2 regions of the Stenotrophomonas sp. 05L413 genome follow, and region 2 is predicted to be linked to the other one. Evidence: riboswitches for the same ligand, from Rfam matches in the RefSeq annotation. Region 2 holds a riboswitch; the other holds the start of a gene.
What was found. A riboswitch is a leader RNA that binds a small molecule or an ion and turns the genes downstream of it on or off. The one in region 2 is predicted to bind glycine.

Region 1 (6,915 bases), on a different contig from region 2:
GAAGATGGTCGAGATCTGGCGCTGCCCGAACGCGTCGTACAGCGCATCGGCAATGGTCTCCACGCTGATCCCCAGCCGCGCCGCGGCGACCCGGTCGATCACCACATGCGCCTGCAGGCCTTGGTTCTGCAGATCACTGGCGACGTCGGCCAGTGCCGGTGCCTGCTGCAGATGCGCGAGCAGGCGCGGCGTCCACGTCTCCAGCTGCGCGATATCCGGGCTGGTCAGGGTGAACTGGTATTGGGTACGGCTGATCCGGTCTTCGATGCCCAGTTCCTGCACCGGTTGCAGATACAGCCTGATGCCCGGGACATGCGCCACGCGCTGCTGCAGCCGCGCGATGATCGCCTGCGCATCGGCATCGCGCTGTGCGTGCGGTTTCAATTCGATCAGAAGACGCCCGCTGTTGAGCGTGGCGTTGTTGCCGTCCACGCCGATGAACGAGGACAGGCTGGCCACGTCCTCATCCTCCAGCAACGCCGCCGACAACGCCTGCTGGCGCTGCGCCATCGCCTGGAAGGAGATCGACTGCGGTGCCTCGCTGATGCCCTGGATCAGCCCGGCATCCTGCACCGGGAAGAAGCCCTTGGGCACCCACACGTACAGCAGCGCCGTCAGCACCAGTGTGGCGACAGTGGCGGCCAGCATCAGCGGCTGGCGCTGCAGCACCCAGTGCAGCTGGCGATCGTAGACCGCCACCACGCGGTCGAACGGGTCGCCCTGCTGCGCCGATTCCTGCCCATCGGCATCGCGACGGGTGGCGTGGCCGGCCTTGAGCAGGCGCGCGCACATCATCGGCGTCAGCGTCAGCGAGACCAGCAGCGAGATGCCGATCGCCACCGCCAAGGTGATCGCGAATTCGTGGAACAGCTTGCCGACCACGTCGGCCATGAACAGCAGGGGGATCAGCACCGCGATCAGCGACAGGGTCAGCGAGATCAGGGTGAAGCCGATCTGCCTGGCGCCCTTCAGTGCTGCCTGCATCGGCGTGGCACCGCGCTCCAGATGACGGGCGATGTTCTCCAGCATCACGATCGCATCGTCCACCACGAAACCGGTGGCGATGGTCAGCGCCATCAGCGTGAGGTTGTTGAGCGAGAAGCCGGCCAGCAGCATCACCCCGAACGTGCCGACCAGCGACAGCGGGACCGCGATGCTGGGAATGATCGTGGCCGGGATGTTGCGCAGGAACAGGAAGGTGACCATCACCACCAGCGCGATCGCGATCAGCAGCTCGTGCTGCACGCCACGGATGGACGCGCGGATCGATTCGGTGCGATCGCTGAGGATGGCCACATCCACACCGGCCGGCAGCGAGGATTGCAGCTGCGGCAGCAGCGCACGCACCTGGTCGACCACGGCGATGACGTTCGCGCCGGGCTGGCGCTGGATGTTGATCAGCACGGCCGGGGTGGTGCCCGACCACGCGGCGAGCTGGCGGTTCTCGGCGCCGTTTTCGATGGTGGCCACGTCGCCCAGACGCAGCGGTGCGCCATCCTTCCAGGCCAGGATCAGGGCGCGGTACTCGGCCACCGAGCGCATCTGATCGTTGGCATCGAGCATGATCGCGCGGGTCGGCCCGTCGAAGCTGCCCTTGGGCAGGTTGACGTTGGCCGTGCCGATCGCGGTGCGGATGCTGGCCATGCTCAGCCCGTTGGCGGCCAGCGCGGACGGATTGACCTGGATGCGGACCGCCGGGCGCTGCCCGCCAGCGAGGCTGACCAGGCCGACGCCAGGCAGCTGCGAGAGCCGCTGCGCCATGCGGGTATCGACCAGGTCGTGCACCTGCGGCAGCGAGAGGCCCTGCGAGGTCACCGCCAGGGTCAGGATCGGGGTGTCGGCCGGGTTGACCTTGCGGTACACCGGCGGCACCGGCAGGTCGTCGGGCAGGAAGCTGTCGGCGGCGTTGATCGCGGCCTGCACTTCCTGCTCGGCCACGCCGAGCGCGACCTCCAGCGAGAACTGCAGGGTGATCACCGACGCGCCGCCGGAGCTGGTCGAGGACATCTGCTTCAGGCCGGGAATCTGCCCGAGCTGGCGTTCCAGCGGCGCGGTGACCGCGCTGGTGGTGACATCCGGGCTGGCGCCGGGATACAGCGTGGTGATCTGGATGATCGGGTAATCGACCTGCGGCAGTGCCGCGACCGGCAGCAGGCGGTAGGCCATCACGCCGGACAGCAGCAGCGCCACCATCAGCAGCGTGGTCGCGACCGGGCGCTCGATGAAGGGGCGCGAGAGGTTCATGCGCCGGTCCGTGGCGGGTCCTGCTCCACCACCTCGACCTTGGCGCCTTCGCGCAGCCCGTCGATGCCTTCCACCACCACGCGCTCGCCGGCCTTGAGGCCTTCGCGCACCGAGACGCGTTCGCCATCGGCCGGGCCGAGCACCACGGTGCGCAGCGACGAGGTGTCATCGGCCGCGATCACATAGACGTAGCTGCCCTTGCTGCCGAACTGCACGGCGGCATTGGGAATCACCACCGCATCGCTGCTGCTGACCTGCAGACGCACGTTGACGAACTGGTTGGGGAACAGTGATTCATCGGTATTGGCGAACTGCGCGCGCAGTTTCAGCGTGCCGGTGGCGGTATCGATGCGGTTGTCCAGGCTGGAGAGCACCCCGTCGCCCAGTGCAGTGCGCTCCTCGCGGTCCCAGGCTTCCACGGTCAGCCGGGGATTGGCGCGTGCGGCAGCCACCACCGCCGGCAGGTCCGGCTCGGGCACGGTGAACAGCACGCTGATCGGGGTGGTCTGGGTGATGGTGGCCAGCGGCTCGGTATCGCCACTGCGCACCAGGTTGCCGACATCGACGTTGCGCAGGCCCATGCGCCCGGCCACCGGTGCGGTGATGCGGGTGTACTGCAGCTGCAGGCGTGCTTCATCCACCGCCGCCTGGTCGGTCTGGCGGCGGCCCTGCAGCTGGCGGACCTTGCTCTGCTGATCACTGAGGTCCTGCGCGGAGACGAAGTGCTTGCTTTGCAGTTCGGCGAAGCGCTTGAGCTGGCTTTCGGCATTGTCCAACTCGGCCAGGTTCTGCTGCTGGGTACCCAGCGCACGCGAGAGCTGCACCTGGAACGGACGCGGATCGATCTCGGCGAGCAGCTCGCCGGCGGTGACGTGCTGGCCCTCGGAGAATGCCAGCCGCAGCAGCTCGCCATCCACGCGGCTGCGGATGCTCACCGTATGCAGCGGGGTCACCGTGCCCAGCGCTTTCAGGCGCACCACCAGGTCTTCCTGCGTCGCGGTGGCCACACGCACCGGGGTCGGCTGCGGACCCCCGGACGGGCCGGCAGCGGGGGCGGGCGAGAGCAGTTTCCATGCAGCGATGGCGGCCAGGCCGACACCGGCAGCGATCAACAGCGGTGTGGCGAAACGACGGCGAGACGACGGGGGCGTTGAAGCGGACATACGCATCCTGCGCACCCTCCACCGGAGCAGTGCGTCCATGGGGACCGGCCGACGGCGGCAGGTCAACGGGGGAGAGGGTGTCTGGCGGGGCAGCGGGTGGAACACCGCCGCGTGGCTGGATGCCGTTCGAATGGAACGGGAGCGCCATGATACAGGGCCGGGCCGCTCAAGCTCCCGTGACCTTGGTCATGCCCGCGGGTGCGTCAATGCACCTCGTCGCGGTACACGAACTTCGGCATTTCCCACTTGAAGTGGATGGCCAGCAGGCGGAACAGGAAGCCGCCGCCCAGGCACCACAGCGTGGCCGCGTTGAGCGACACGCCGAGTTCCAGCAGGGCCAGGTAGGCCGCGCCGGTGAGCAGGGTGATCACCGCATACAGTTCTTTCTGGAAGATCAGCGGCACCTCGTTGCACAACACATCGCGCAGCACGCCGCCGAACGCACCGGTCAGCATGCCGGCGATCAGGATGATCGGCACGGTGTGCCCGCCCTCGCGCGCGACCGCGCAGCCGATCAGGGTGAACGCGATCAGGCCCAGGCCATCGAGCACCAGGAAGGTGCGCCGGAAGTGATGCATCCAGCGCGCCACCCAGGTCGCGATCAGTGCCGCGCAGATGGTGAAGCCCAGGTACTCCGGGTGCTTCACCCAGCCCAGCGGGTAGTGGCCGAGCACGATGTCGCGCAGCGAGCCGCCGCCAAGCGCGGTGACGCAGGCGATGATGACCACGCCGAACAGGTCCATGCGGCGGCGACCGGCCGACAGCGCGCCGGTCATGGCTTCGGCCGAGATGGCGATGAGGTAGATCAGGGAGAGCAGCATGGGGGGCTCCGGGAAACACGTCAGGCGGGGACGGAAACGCGCACGCATCACGCCAGCGCCGCTGCACTGTCGTGGGGTGGGATTCCGTTGCCGCTCCCGCTGTCCTTTTGCCTGAGAGTTCGGTGGCCAAGGCCACGTGCCCCTTCGGCGGGTCATTGAAGACCTCTCTCCAGATCGGCGTGTCGGATGCATGGTTGGTGGCTGTGCAGCCACCGGCCTGAGCGATTATGGGAGCCTGCGCCTTCGGCGGGCGCCAGCGCGGCGCCTCTCTCCTGCATCCGGGGCGGATTCTAGCAGCCGCCGGGCCTGTGCCGGGGGATAATCCCGGTATGCCCGCTGAACCCGCCCTCTGGTACCTGTACCTGCTTGAATGCCGCAACGGCAGCTATTACGCCGGCATCAGCAACGACGTGGACGCACGCTTCCAGGCCCATCTCGCCGGCAAAGGGGCGAAATACACCCGGGCCAACCCACCGGTGAAGGTGCTGGCGATGCGCGCCTACCCGGACCGCGCGGCCGCGTCGAAGGCCGAGTGGCAGCTCAAGCGGCAACCGCGCGAGCGCAAGCTGGCGTGGCTGGCGCTGCCCGATCCCACGTAGCCCCGCGTGCGGGTTGTTCGGGCCTTCGTTGGCGGCATACCATCGACCCTCGTTCGTTGATCCGCTTGCCCAAGCCCTGGAGTGCCATGTCCCGCGATCTGTCGTTGTACCCGGAAGATGAGAATGGCGATGTGCTCTGGAACATGCTGCAGGACGGCGATGATCTGACGATTCCGCGCGAGGTGGATTTCGCATTGATCTTCCCGACCCAGGATGTGGCGATCGCCTTCGCCGTGCACCTGCTCAAGAACGACCAGAAGGTGTCCTTCGCCGCTTACGAGGGCAACGACGACTACCCGTGGCAGGTGGTGGTGCATCCGCTGATGCTGCCGACCCACCAGAACATCGCCGGCTTCGAAGGTCTGCTGGCCAGCGAGGCGGTCTCCTACAGCGGCCAGGTGGATGGCTGGGGATGTCTGTCGCAGGGATGATCAGGGCGTGGGCGGTCGTTTCGGGCGGCGATCCTCCTGTGCATCGCCGAAGATGATCCGCGCGCTGCGCTGGTAGCTCCAGTACGCCACCGCCCAGTTCAGCAGTACCACCACGCGGTTGCGGAAGCCGATCAGGAAGAACACGTGCGCGGCCAGCCAGAACCACCAGGCCAGCACGCCGGAGAGCTGCAGCCGGCCGAGGTGGACGATCGCCGCCATGCGGCCGATGGTCGCCAGGTTGCCGAAGTCCTGGTATTTGAACGCACCCGGCGCGGGCTTGCCGGCCAGGCGTGCCTGGACGGTGGTGGCCACGTGCTTGCCCATCTGCTTGGCCGCCGGCGCGACGCCGGGCACCGGCTTGCCGTCGGCCTGGGTCAGTGCCGCCAGGTCACCGGCAACGAATATCTCCGGGTGGCCCTCCAGGGTAAGGTCAGGCTGCACCGGCACGCGGCCGGCGCGGTCCAGTGGCACCTCCAACGTACGTGCCAGCGGTGAGGCGGCGACACCGGCGGCCCAGACCACGGTGCGGGCCTCGACGAAGCGCTCGCCAAGCTGGAAGCCTTCGGCATTGATGTCGCTGACGGGCGTGCCGGTGAGCACTTCCACGCCCAGCTTTTCCAGCTGCCGCCGCGCCTTGAGCGAGAGCACCTCGGGGAAGGTGGACAGCACGCGCGGGCCGGCTTCGACCAGGCGGACCTTGGCCGAGGCGGGATCGATATGGCGGAACTCATTGCGCAGCGTATGCCGTGCGATCTCGGCCAGGGTGCCGGCCAGTTCCACGCCGGTGGGGCCGCCACCGACCACGGCGAAACTCAGCCACGCCGCTTTGCGCGCGGGATCGGGTTCGGCCTCGGCGCGCTCGAAGGCGAGCAGCAGCTTGCGGCGCAGCGCGATGGCATCGTCCAGCGTCTTCAGGCCCGGCGCATCGGCGGCCCATTCGTCGTGGCCGAAGTAGGCATGGGTGGCGCCGGTGCACAGCATCAGGGTGTCGTACGTAATCTGCGTGCCATCGGCCAGCGTCGCGGTGCGCGCGGCCTTGTCGATGCCGGTCACTTCACCCAGGCGCACTTCGACATTGCGCTGGTGACCGAGGATGTGGCGCAGCGGCGCGGCGATATCCGGCGCGGACAGGCCTGCGGTGGCCACCTGGTAGAGCAGCGGCTGGAACAGATGATGGTTGCGACGGTCCACCAGGGTGATGCGCACGTGCGCCGAGGCGAGGGCACGGGTGGCCCAGAGGCCGGCAAAACCGCCACCGATGATGAGCAGGTGGGGCGTGGGATCGCGGGTCATGCTTCACTCCTTGGCGGGCGCCGGAGGGGGGCGGCGCAGGTCGTCTCGTGATGCGGCCCATGGTCGCACGTGAAGCGCGATGTTCACGTCGATGGCCGATACTGGGTTCAGGGGCCATCGCGCTTGCCCGATGGCCGATCCGATCCCGCCCAGGAGACCGAGATGTCCGAACCGGAAAAGCGCATCGCCCTGCTGATCGATGCCGACAACGCACCCTCTTCCAAGATCGATGCGGTGCTGGCTGAAGTCGCCCGCTACGGTGTGGCCAATGTCCGCCGTGCCTACGGCAACTGGAAGAGCCCGCGGCTGAAAGGGTGGGAGTCCGTGCTGCACGAGTACGCGATCCGCCCGATCCAGCAGTTCG
Region 2 (6,915 bases):
GGTGGGTGCAGCTGGTGATCGTGATCGCCGCTGAAGCAGTCGGTGCGGCCGGCCTGCTCGCCACGGTCTGGCCGGCGATTCCGGTGCCGATGGCGGCGCTGGCCTTCATGCTGTTCTTCACCGCCATCAATCTGCTCGGGGTGAAGAACTTCGGCGAGTTCGAATTCTGGTTCGCGATCCTCAAAGTCGCCGCGATCGTCGGCTTCATCCTGATCGGCGTGGCGCTGCTGATGGGCTGGCTGCCGGACGTGGCCTCGCCGGGCCTGCGCAACTTCACCGAGCACGGTGGCTTCATGCCCAAGGGCCTGGCCGGGATCGGCGCGGCGCTGCTGGTGGTGATATTCGCCTTTGGCGGCACCGAGATCGTGGCGGTGGCCGCAGCCGAAACTGAAGATCCTGAGCGCAGCATCGCCCGTGCGATCCGCACCGTGGCCTGGCGCATCCTGGTGTTCTACATCGGCTCGCTGAGCGTGATCATCGCGGTGGTCCCGTGGACCAGCGAGGCACTCAGGTCGCCGTTCGCGGCGGTGCTGGAAGCGGCCAAGATTCCGGGCGCGGCGACGGCGATCACGCTGATCGCGGTGATCGCGCTGCTGTCGGCGTTGAACGCCAATCTCTACGGTGCGTCGCGGATGATGTATTCGCTGGCGCAGCGCCGCGAGGCGCCGGCGGTGCTGGGCTGGACCGATCCGCGCCAGGTGCCGATCATCGCGGTGCTGGCCAGTGTGCTGTTCGGTTTTGCGGCGACGGTGATGGAGCTGGTGTTCCCGGACAAGGTGTTGCCGGTGCTGCTCAACATCGTGGGCTCGACGTGTCTGTTGGTGTGGACGATTTCGTTGCTGTCGCAGTTGATTCTGCGCCATCGTGCGAACCGGGATGGGACGCGGTTGCCGTTCCGGATGGCGGGGTATCCGTATCTGACGGTGATCGGGTTGGGGGTGCTGGCGCTGATCTTCGGTCTGTTGCTATCCGAAGCGCACACGCGGGTGCAGTTCCTGTCGATGGCGGCGCTGACGGTGGTGATTGCGGCGAGCAGTGAGATCGCGCGTCGGGTGCGTGCTACAGCTAACAGCTAACAGCCAACGGCCAACAGCCGCAGGTTCGTGACTCCGCTTGCCTGGGCGGGCACGGGTGGGTTGTCGGGACCCGCCGCAAGTACGTCCCTGTAGGCTCGTGTGTTGCCATCCATGGCAACACACGGTCCCGCCAACCCACCCGTGCCCACCCTTTGACAGGGGGCTGGTGGGCAATGGGAAGTCAAAAGCGAAAGCAGAACGCAGAACGCAGAGCGCAGAACGCAGAACGCTGCCGAGCTGGTGCTGCGCTGCTCGCTTCTCGAATCTGGATACTCGGCGCTCAGCTCAATTCTCAGTGCTCAGTGCCAAGTACTCAGTGCTCGATGCTCGATGCTCGACGCACAGTGCTCGATGTTCAACGCCAACGCCAACGCCAACGCCGATGCAGATGCTGATGCCTGGGTGATTGACTGCAACGTGACGCGACGACGGCATGACCTACTGACGCTCATCTCCGCCGCAGGGCATCTGCGTTTGTTTCTTCATGGGCGGCCGACAGGCTGTCGAGGGCGGGGGTGTGTGGGTTGGCGGGACCATGAGCGCCATGGATGGCGCGACATGAGCCTCCATGGACGGATTCACGGCGTGTCCCGCGAACCCACACACCCCCGCCCAGCCGGCAGAATCCAAAGGCGGCTCTCCTCCACGGCGCGCAGGAGCCGGGAGACGGGGAGTCGGCAGCAGCCCATAACAAAAACGGCCCGCTTGCGCGGGCCGTCTGCTGTTGCGTCAGGGCAGGGAGGCTTAGACCTCCACGCCCTCGTCTTCCTTGTACGCATCGACCGGGATGCAGGCGCACATCACGTTCTTGTCGCCGTAGACGTTGTCCACGCGTGCCACCGGCGGCCAGTACTTCTGCTGGCGCAGGCTGGCCAGCGGGAAGGCCGCCAGCTCGCGCGGGTAGGCGTGGGCCCACTCGCTGGCCGAGACCGCCGTGGCGGTGTGCGGGGCGTGCTTGAGCGGGTTGTCCTCGCGGTCCAGTCGCCCGTCTTCGATCGCGGCGATTTCCTCACGGATCTGGATCATCGCGTTGATGAAGCGATCCAGCTCGTGCAGCGATTCGCTCTCGGTCGGTTCCACCATCAGCGTGCCGGCGACCGGGAAGCTCAGGGTCGGGGCGTGGAAGCCGAAATCGATCAGGCGCTTGGCCACGTCCTCGGCGCCGATGCCGGAGGTCTTCTCCAGCGGTCGCACGTCCAGGATGCACTCGTGCGCCACCAGGCCGTTGCGGCCGGTGTACAGGGTCTTGAAGTGCGGGGCCAGGCGCTTGGCGATGTAGTTGGCGTTGAGCAGGGCCACCTGGGTTGCCTTGCGCAGGCCGGCGGTGCCCATCAGCGTGATGTACATCCAGCTGATCGGCAGGATCGAGGCGCTGCCGAAGCTGGCCGCGCTGACCATGCCGACATCGCCTTCGCCGCCCAGCACCTTCGGCAGGAACGGGGCGAGGTGCGACTTGACCGCACACGGGCCGACGCCCGGGCCACCGCCGCCGTGCGGGATGCAGAAGGTCTTGTGCAGGTTCAGGTGCGAGACGTCCGAGCCCCACTTGCCGGGCTTGGCCACGCCGACCAGGGCGTTCATGTTGGCGCCGTCGGTGTACACCTGGCCGCCGTGCTTGTGCACGATCTCGCAGATATCCACCACCTCTTCCTCGAACACGCCATGCGTGGACGGGTAGGTGATCATCAGCGCGGCCAGGCGGTCGCTGTACTTCTCCGCGTTGACCCGGATGTCCTCCAGGTCGACGTTGCCGTTGGCATCGGTCTTGGTCACCACGACCTTCATGCCGCACATCTGCGCCGAGGCCGGGTTGGTGCCGTGCGCCGAATCCGGGATCAGGCAGACGTCGCGATGGCCCTCGCCGCGCGAGCGGTGGTAGGCGCGGATCGCCAGCAGGCCGGCGTACTCGCCCTGAGCGCCGGAGTTCGGCTGCAGGCTCACCGCGTCGTAACCGGTGCACTCGACCAGCATCGCTTCCAGGCCGTCGATCAGTTCCTTGTAGCCGGTAGCCTGGTCGGCCGGGGCCAGCGGATGGATGTTGGCGAACTCCGGCCAGGTCACCGGGATCATCTCGGCGGTGGCGTTGAGCTTCATGGTGCAGCTGCCCAGCGGGATCATGGTGCGATCCATCGCCAGGTCCTTGTCCGCCAGCGAACGCAGGTAACGCAGCAGTTCGTGTTCGCTGTGGTGGGTGTTGAACACCGGGTGGGTCAGGAAGGCGCTGGTGCGCACCAGATCGGCCGGCAACGCATCGGCGGTGGCCGCATCGAGCGCGTCCACGTCGACGGTCGCACCGAACAGCTGGCCCAGCGCGATGATGTCGGCGCGGGTGGCGGTTTCATCCAGGCTGATGCCGACCGCATCGCTGTCGATCGCACGCAGGTTGATGCGCGCCGCCGCAGCCTTGTCGTGGATCGCCTTGGCGTCGATGTCCTTGACGTGCAGGGTGTCGAAGAAGTGCTCGCCCACGTTGACGCCGGCGCCGCGCAGCGCGGCGGCCAGGATGCTGGCCAGACGGTGGGTGCGGCGGGCGATGCGGGTCAGGCCTTCCGGGCCGTGGTACACGGCGTACATCGAGGCCATGACCGCCAGCAGCACCTGGGCGGTACAGATGTTGGAGGTCGCCTTCTCGCGGCGGATGTGCTGCTCGCGGGTCTGCAGGGTCAGGCGGTACGCGGCGTTGCCCTGCGCATCGACCGAGACACCGATCAGGCGGCCCGGCATCGAGCGCTTGTAGGCGTCGCGGCAGGCCATGAAAGCGGCATGCGGGCCGCCGAAGCCGAACGGCACGCCGAAGCGCTGCGAGTTGCCGACCACGATGTCCGCGCCCCATTCGCCGGGGGCGGCGATCAGGGTCAGCGCCAGCAGGTCGGTGGCCACGGCGACCAGGCCACCGCGCGCGTGCACGGCATCGGCCAGCGCCTTGTAATCGCCGATATGGCCGAAGGTATCCGGGTACTGCAGCAGCACGCCGTAGGCTTCGGCTTCCATCGCCTCGGCCGGGGTGCCCACGCGCAGCACGATGCCCATCGGCTCGGCGCGGGTGCGCAGCAGTTCCAGCGTCTGCGGGTGCACGGCGTCGTGCACGAAGAAGGTATCGGACTTCGACTTGGCCGAGCGCTTGGCCAGCGTCATCGCTTCGGCGGCGGCGGTGGCTTCATCCAGCAGCGAAGCGTTGGCGATCTCCATGCCAGTCAGGTCCGCGCACAGGGTCTGGAAGTTGATCAGCGCTTCCATGCGGCCCTGTGAAATCTCGGCCTGGTACGGGGTGTAGGCGGTGTACCACGCCGGGTTTTCCAGCACGTTGCGCAGGATGACGTTCGGGGTGAGCGTGCCGTAGTAGCCCTGGCCGATGAAGGTGCGGAACACCTGGTTCTTGTCGGCGATGGCGCGGATCTTGGCCAGCGCCTGCACTTCGGTGAGGGACTCGGGCAGATCCAGCGGTGCCGGCGACTTGATGCCGGCCGGGACGATCGCATCGGTCAGCGCGTCCAGCGAGGCGTGGCCGACCACGTCGAGCATCTGCGCGATTTCGGCGTCGTTGGGGCCGATATGGCGTTCGACGAACGCGTGGCTGTGTTCAAGCTCGCGCAGGGAGGGGGTGTTCTGGGACATGGCTGGCATCTCGGAGAGTGGGCACGCACGTTCGGAAGGCGGCCGGGCCAGGGCGCGTCGCGGGCGACAGCGATCCACCGGACCTTGCGGTCTTCCTGGGTGCCCCTCTGTCCTTTTGCCTGAGAGTTTAAAAGCGCGCATCGGCGTGCTTCGTGCCCCTTCGGCGCCGGCATTCGCCGGTCTCTCCAGAGTTTTGGTACGGGTGGTATCGGGCCTGAGCGATTACGGGCGTTGCGCCTTCGGCAGCGGGTGTCCGCTTCTCCCACCATGTAGCGCGGCGATTATAGCCCAGCCGTTTCGGGCACTGGGCCTTTCCGGCACATGAATACGCAGCCGCGCAGGACCCCGGAAACCCGGCCCGGGCATGGTGCCGGGGGCGGCAAAGGCCTATGATCACTGGATCCTCGTATTCATCTGGCGCCGCCCGTTCCGGGCCAGGCGCCCGCCGTGCAGTGCGCATGGCCGCTGACGGAAGCCCGCATGACGCCCGCCTCACCCTCGACCCGCCGCTTGGCCCTGCTGCTCGCAGGCCTGGCGATGTTCGGTCCGTTCTCGATCGACACTATCTTTCCCGCCTTCCTGCTGCTGGGCGACCGCATGCAGGTGGACCAGGTCGCGGTGCAGCAGACCATCAGCGTGTACCTGCTGTTCTATGGGCTGATGAGCCTGGCCCACGGCCCGCTCTCGGATGCGTTCGGCCGCAAGCGGGTGATCATCGGTGGGCTGGTGCTGTTCATCGGCGCCTCGATCGGCTGTGCGCTGTCGCGGGACATGACCACGTTGCTGGTGTTCCGCGCGCTGCAGGGCGTGACGGCCGGTGTGGGTGTGATCGTCGGCCGCGCCGTGATCCGCGATCTGTACCACGGTGCCGACGCGCAGCGCTTGATGAGCCAGGTCTCGATGATCTTCGGCGTCGCCCCGGCGATCGCCCCGATCATCGGTGGCTGGATCCTGCTCGGCGGCGGCGACTGGCCGTTGATCTTCTGGTTCCTGGTGCTGTTCGGCGTGGTGTTGCTGCTGGCCACCGGCAAGTGGCTGCCCGAAACCCATCCGGTCGAGGCGCGCACGCCACTGTCGATGCGGGAACTGCTGCGCAGCTATGCGCGGATGGGTTCCAATGCGCGCCTGCTGCGTCTTGCTGCAGCCGGTGCGTTCAATTTCTCCGGCATCTTCCTGTATATCGCCTCGGCGCCGGTGTTCGTGATGCAGCACCTGAAGCTCGGCGAAGGCGGATTTGCCTGGTTGTTCATTCCCACCATCGGCGGCATGACCGTGGGCTCGTTCCTGTCCGGGCGCATGGCCGGGCGGATCGTGCCGCAGCGACAGATCGCGATCGGGTTTGCGTTGTGCGCGGTCTCGGCGCTGTTGAACTTCGGCTACGTGACATCGGTACCGCAGATCGCGCTGCCGTGGGCGGTGATGCCGATCTTCCTGGGCGGCGTCGGCATGGCCTTGATCTTCCCGATCCTGGCGCTGGCCGTGCTGGACATGTACCCGCATCAGCGCGGCCTGGCCTCCTCGATGCAGATGTTCATCCAGCTGATGATCAACACGGTGGTGGCCGGCGTGGTCTCGCCGATGCTCAGCAGCAGCCCGATGCACCTGGCCTTGGGCTACGCGGGCTTCTTCGCCATCGGTGCCGTCTTCTGGTACTGGGAGCGGCGCTGCGAACGCCGCCGCGACCTGCTCACGCCCATCGAGTGAGCCGCATGCATGCCACGCCTGCACACAACGCAGGCGTGGCGGCATTGCCATTGCGCGACTGCGGCGTATCCTGTGCCTTCGCCAGCCAGTTCGTGCTCCACGACAGCCAATACGCTCCCCTGCGGACGCCGCGTCCGCCGCAACTCAGGGTGATTGCATGGCTGCCCATCAGACCTACCGCCTGTTCGATGTCGCGCTCAAGCAGCGCACCGTTCTCTCTCCGTCGCTTACCCGCATGGTCTTCGCTGCGCCCGATGTGGCCAACATGAAGACCGACGGGCCGGATCAGCGTATCAAGGTGTTCTTCCCGCTACCCGGCCAGCCAGCCCCCGAGGTGCCGCAGGGCGAGGACTGGTACGCGCGTTATCGCGCGCTGCCCGACACCGAGCGTGCGCCGATGCGCACCTACACCATCCGTGCGCTGCGCCCTGAAGTGGGCGAAGTTGATGTCGATTTCGTGCTGCACGGCGAGACCGGCCCCGCCTCGCGTTGGGCCATGCAGGCACGTGTCGGCGATCGG

Region 1: linked by a shared signal. The riboswitch ahead of AC1DIQ_RS11070 (trimeric intracellular cation channel family protein) and the one ahead of gcvP (aminomethyl-transferring glycine dehydrogenase) in region 2 are both predicted to bind glycine.

The regions. Positions count from the first base shown of each region.
Region 1 is NZ_JBFTOL010000004.1:422,616-429,530, forward strand. Features, by position in the region: gene AC1DIQ_RS11060 (MdtB/MuxB family multidrug efflux RND transporter permease subunit) at 1-2,244, opposite strand, end outside; gene AC1DIQ_RS11065 (MdtA/MuxA family multidrug efflux RND transporter periplasmic adaptor subunit) at 2,241-3,407, opposite strand; gene AC1DIQ_RS11070 (trimeric intracellular cation channel family protein) at 3,611-4,228, opposite strand; glycine riboswitch at 4,320-4,411, opposite strand; glycine riboswitch at 4,420-4,513, opposite strand; gene AC1DIQ_RS11075 (GIY-YIG nuclease family protein) at 4,558-4,827, shown strand; gene AC1DIQ_RS11080 (ribonuclease E inhibitor RraB) at 4,914-5,258, shown strand; gene AC1DIQ_RS11085 (NAD(P)/FAD-dependent oxidoreductase) at 5,259-6,551, opposite strand; gene AC1DIQ_RS11090 (NYN domain-containing protein) at 6,714-6,915, shown strand, end outside.
Region 2 is NZ_JBFTOL010000001.1:683,383-690,297, reverse strand. Features, by position in the region: gene AC1DIQ_RS03120 (amino acid permease) at 1-1,076, shown strand, start outside; gene gcvP (aminomethyl-transferring glycine dehydrogenase) at 1,821-4,700, opposite strand; glycine riboswitch at 4,789-4,890, opposite strand; gene AC1DIQ_RS03110 (multidrug effflux MFS transporter) at 5,172-6,395, shown strand; gene AC1DIQ_RS03105 (siderophore-interacting protein) at 6,553-6,915, shown strand, end outside.